Regions from separate parts of the Roseovarius halophilus (ex Wu et al. 2025) genome, predicted to be linked through region 2. Evidence: riboswitches for the same ligand, from Rfam matches in the RefSeq annotation. Region 2 holds a riboswitch; the other holds the start of a gene.
The links. A riboswitch is a leader RNA that binds a small molecule or an ion and turns the genes downstream of it on or off. The one in region 2 is predicted to bind cobalamin.
Positions count from the first base shown of each region.

Region 1 (2,195 bases), on a different contig from region 2:
CGTTCGATCAGTTTTTTCATCGTCGGCACGAAATCCTCGGCGACGGTGCAGCAGATGCAGCCGTTGCTGAGTTCCATCACGTCGTCGTCGGCGCAGCCCTCGATCCCGCATCCCTTCAGGATGCCGCCATCCACGCCCAAGTCGCCGAACTCGTTGATGATGAGCGCGATGCGGCGGCCGTTGGCGTTTTCCAGCATGTGACGAATGAGCGTCGTCTTGCCGGCACCCAGAAAACCGGTGACCACGGTCGCGGGTATCTTGCTGTTGTTCATTGCGGTACCTGGTGGAGTTGGAAAGCTGAAAATGGAAAGGACGGCCCACCGGGGCCGCCCTCGGAAATGCGTGACCCGTCAGCCCGAGATCATTGCCACGAGCGGACCTTCGGCGATTTCCAGCGTCAGGAACAGGCCCACGCCGGCGACAGTCGCCCCGACGAGGCGGGCGTTCACGGCAGCCGCTTCGCGTGCGCCCAGCACCTTCTCGGTCACCCAGCCGGCGGCGATCGCGATGGCGTACTGGATCACGCCGAGGCCGATCAGGTACCCGCCGAGGACGGCCACGTTCACGCCGCCTTCCTGCGCGGCGATGCTGTTGCCGAAGGCGGACCCGTGGAAAAGACCGAACGCCGCGAACACCGCGACCGCCGTTCCCGCGCCGAGGGCACGACCGGAGAGCACGACACCGCCGACGGCCAGCAGCGACAGGGCGATGACGGCTTCCTTCATCGGCAGGCCGATCCCGGCATACATGAGCGCGCAGCCTGCGAGCATCGCGGCGATGTAGCCTGCCGGCGCGAGGTAACGCTGCGCGGTAAAGAGCGCCGCGACACCCATCGCGATGACGAAAAACATGTGGTCGAAGCCCAGAACCGGGTGACCGAAACCCGACAGAAGGCCGTGGCTGAAGGTTTCCATGGTCATGCCGCCCAGCGGATGGTGGGCAAGCGCGGGCGTCGCGATGGCGCTGGCGGTTGCTATGGCGAGTATCTTTTTCATTTTACTGTCCCCTTCGGGTTGTTCTGTTTGAAGGGGGTATCGTGAGGGGCCATCAGGCGTGGTCCATACCTGGCTTCCCCCCAACGGATCACCCCGTCCGTTGTTTCCGGGTCGGGCGCGGGCGCCCGATGCGAGGCTGGTCTCCTGGCTCGCGGGTCGTTGCGGGCACCTGCCTTCCCGGGGGTGCATGCCCCAGTGGCTTTGTGGTGCACGCTCTCCGCATACAGTCGCGGGGGCGGCTGACGCATGGGCGCCCGGGATGGGTCCGCCGTCACGTCATTCCCATTTCATCCCCGAGGCGCTTTGCACCATCACGGGGAACCTTGCACCACGGGTATGGCGGCGGACGCCGCGACCGTCAAGGTGATTTGCGACATCGAAACGGCCCGCTGCGGCGTCGATCCCGCGTCTGGCAGCCTGTTGCGACGACCGGGAAAAGGCTTGACCGCTCCGGCAAGATACCGCGCGAGCCCCGGAAAATTCGCAATATCTTGTGGATAAATGGCTTGTACAGGCGATATGCGGGGTACCGCCGTTGACAGGCGCGTTCAGGCTTCGTCTAATCCGGTACCAAGTTGAATCATGCGGGCCGGGGGCTTCGTGCAGTTCACCAGACTCAGACTGACCGGGTTCAAGAGTTTCGTCGATCCGACGGACCTGCACATCGGGGACGGGCTGACCGGTGTCGTCGGACCGAACGGGTGCGGCAAGTCGAATCTGCTCGAGGCGCTGCGTTGGGTCATGGGCGAGACCCGGCCCAAGGCGATGCGCGGCGGCGGCATGGAGGATGTGATCTTTGCCGGCGCGGCCTCGCGCCCGGCGCGCAACTTCGCGGAAGTCAGCATCCACATCGACAATGCCGACCGGTTGGCGCCGTCGGGGTTCAACGAGTCCGATCACCTCGACATCGTGCGCCGCATCACGCGTGATGTCGGCAGTGCCTACAAGGCCAACGGCAAGGAGGTGCGAGCGCGGGACGTGCAGATGCTGTTTGCCGACGCCTCGACGGGGGCGCATTCGCCGGCGCTCGTGCGGCAGGGGCAGATCGCCGAGCTGATCAACGCCAAGCCCAAGGCGCGTCGCCGCATACTCGAAGAGGCGGCGGGCATTTCGGGGCTGTACCAGCGGCGGCACGAGGCCGAGTTGAAGCTGAAGGGCACCGAGCAGAACCTCGCGCGGGTGGAAGACGTGATCGAGCAG
Region 1 is NZ_JBKOTX010000221.1:1,981-4,175, reverse strand. Features, by position in the region: gene cobW (cobalamin biosynthesis protein CobW) at 1-272, opposite strand, end outside; gene ACH107_RS27355 (HupE/UreJ family protein) at 351-995, opposite strand; cobalamin riboswitch at 1,112-1,336, opposite strand; partial or broken gene ACH107_RS27350 (chromosome segregation SMC family protein) at 1,596-2,195, shown strand, end outside.
Region 1: linked by a shared signal. The riboswitch ahead of ACH107_RS27355 (HupE/UreJ family protein) and the one ahead of ACH107_RS28385 (TonB-dependent receptor plug domain-containing protein) in region 2 are both predicted to bind cobalamin.

Region 2 (2,195 bases):
GCCCGCGCCGAGGGCCTCAAGGTCCGGATACTGGGCGATGCGATCGAGGGCGAGGCGCGCACCGTCGCCGCCGAGCACGCCGCATTGGCCCGTGACCTGCAGCGCACCCGCAGCGGCGCCACGCCCCTGGTGATCCTGTCCGGAGGCGAACTGACGGTGACCCAGCGCGGCGCGGGCTGCGGCGGGCCCAACGCGGAATACTGCCTGGCCCTGGCGCTGGCCCTTGAGGGCACGGCGGGAATTCACGCACTGGCCTGCGACACGGACGGTGTCGACGGCGCCGCGGAGGTCGCGGGCGCGCACATCTCGCCCGACACGCTGGACCGGGCGCGCGCAGCGGGGCTGGACCCGGCGGGCGCACTGGCGCGCAACGACGCGCATGTTTTTTTTGCCGCGTTGGGCGATCAGGTGGTGACGGGGCCGACCCTGACCAATGTTAACGATTTTCGCGCCCTGCTGATCCGCTAGCCCCCACCCCTTTACACAAGCGCGGGCGGGCTATAACGATTGGGTTGCTTCGGTCTGGGACGGCACGCCGTCCCGATAATAGGGAACTGTGGTGCGGTCATGCAGATGGCCAAATCCACGACTGCCCCCGCAACTGTGAGCGGAGAGCGATGCCGGCACATGCCACTTCGGGCCCAGGCCCGGGGGAAGGCCCGGCAAAGCGGCGACCCGCAAGTCAGGAGACCTGCCGAAGTGATCACCCTATCCGGGCGCGGGGCGCGCCAGGGATAACGGACCTTCCGTCGTGGTGGCATCTTTAGCCGTGCGCGGGAGGAGTGCGATCTCCCCCGATCACAAGACCAAAAACAGGGCCGGACACCGGCCCGAGATCCGATTGGGATGACCATGACCAGACAGACCCTCTGGGCGAGCACCGCCCTTATCGCCCTGTCCACCCCCCTGGCCGCGCAGCAGGCCTTCGAGCTGGACGAAATCATCGTCAGCGGCAACCTTGACGAGACCACGCTGGAACGCATCGGCACGACCGCCAGTGTCGTCACCCGGGACGACCTGGAAGAAAGCGGCGAGGCGCGCGTGATCGACTACATCGCCCGCCTGCCCGGCGTCGACGTCCGGGCGCGCGGCCCTGTCGGCACCAAGTCCTCCATCACCGTTCGCGGCGCGGGGCAGAACTATGTGCGCGTGCTGGTCGATGGCATCGACGTGACCGATACCTCGGGCACGCAGGTCGCCTATGACTTCGGCAGCCTGCGCACCGCGGACGTCAGCCGAATCGAGATCCTGCGCGGCGGCCAGGGCGCGCTTTACGGGTCGGAATCCATCGGCGGGGTCGTCAACATCACCACCCGGCGCGCCACCGAGGAGGGCCTGACCACCGGCGCCGCCATAGAACTGGGCAGCTACAACACCCTCGCGGCCAGCTACGGGCTGACCATGAAGCAGGGCGACATGGACCATGCCTTCACCCTGTCCTCGATCCAGACCGACGGCTTTTCCGCAGCCGACGAGAACGACGGCAACGACGAGGCCGACGGCTATCGCGCCAACCGCCTGAGCTTTGCCCTCGGCCGCGACCTGGCCGGAGGCGGCCGGGTCGAGGTCAACGGGTTCTACGAGGACTCCTACGGCGAGTACGATGAAGGCGGCCCTGTGGATGGCTCACCAGATGAAGCGACAGACAACACCGCTCTTGGCCTGCGCGCCATGGCCCAGTTGCCGACCGGCGCCGTCGACAGCGAGTTTGCCGTCACCTACTACGCCATCGACCGTGACACGGAAGGCAGCACGGACTTTTTCAGCGCCGACAATCTCTACCAAGGGCGGCGCCTCGGGTTGTCCTACTTGGGCAAGATGTCGCTGAACCAGTCCTCGGACCTTCGCTTCGGTACTGACTTTACCCACGAAACATTCGACCGCTCTGGCTCGGCTGGTCCCGCGTCCGGGGAAAGCGATACACTGGGCATCTTTTCCGAACTGACCTATGCGCCGTCGGACAATCTCGACCTCGTCGGTAACCTGCGAGTGGATGAACATTCACAATTTGGCACCTTCACCACCGGACGGCTGGCCGCTTCTTGGCGTGTCACACCAGATTACATTGTGCGATCCTCAGCTGCGACCGCGTTTCGTGCGCCCTCGCTCTACGAGCTTTTCGGGGACTCGATTGCAAATCCAGACCTGAACGCAGAAGAAAGTCGGTCAGTCGATCTCGGGATTGAACGCCGAAT
Region 2 is NZ_JBKOTX010000248.1:17-2,211, forward strand. Features, by position in the region: partial or broken gene ACH107_RS28380 (MOFRL family protein) at 1-468, shown strand, start outside; cobalamin riboswitch at 502-714, shown strand; gene ACH107_RS28385 (TonB-dependent receptor plug domain-containing protein) at 853-2,195, shown strand, end outside.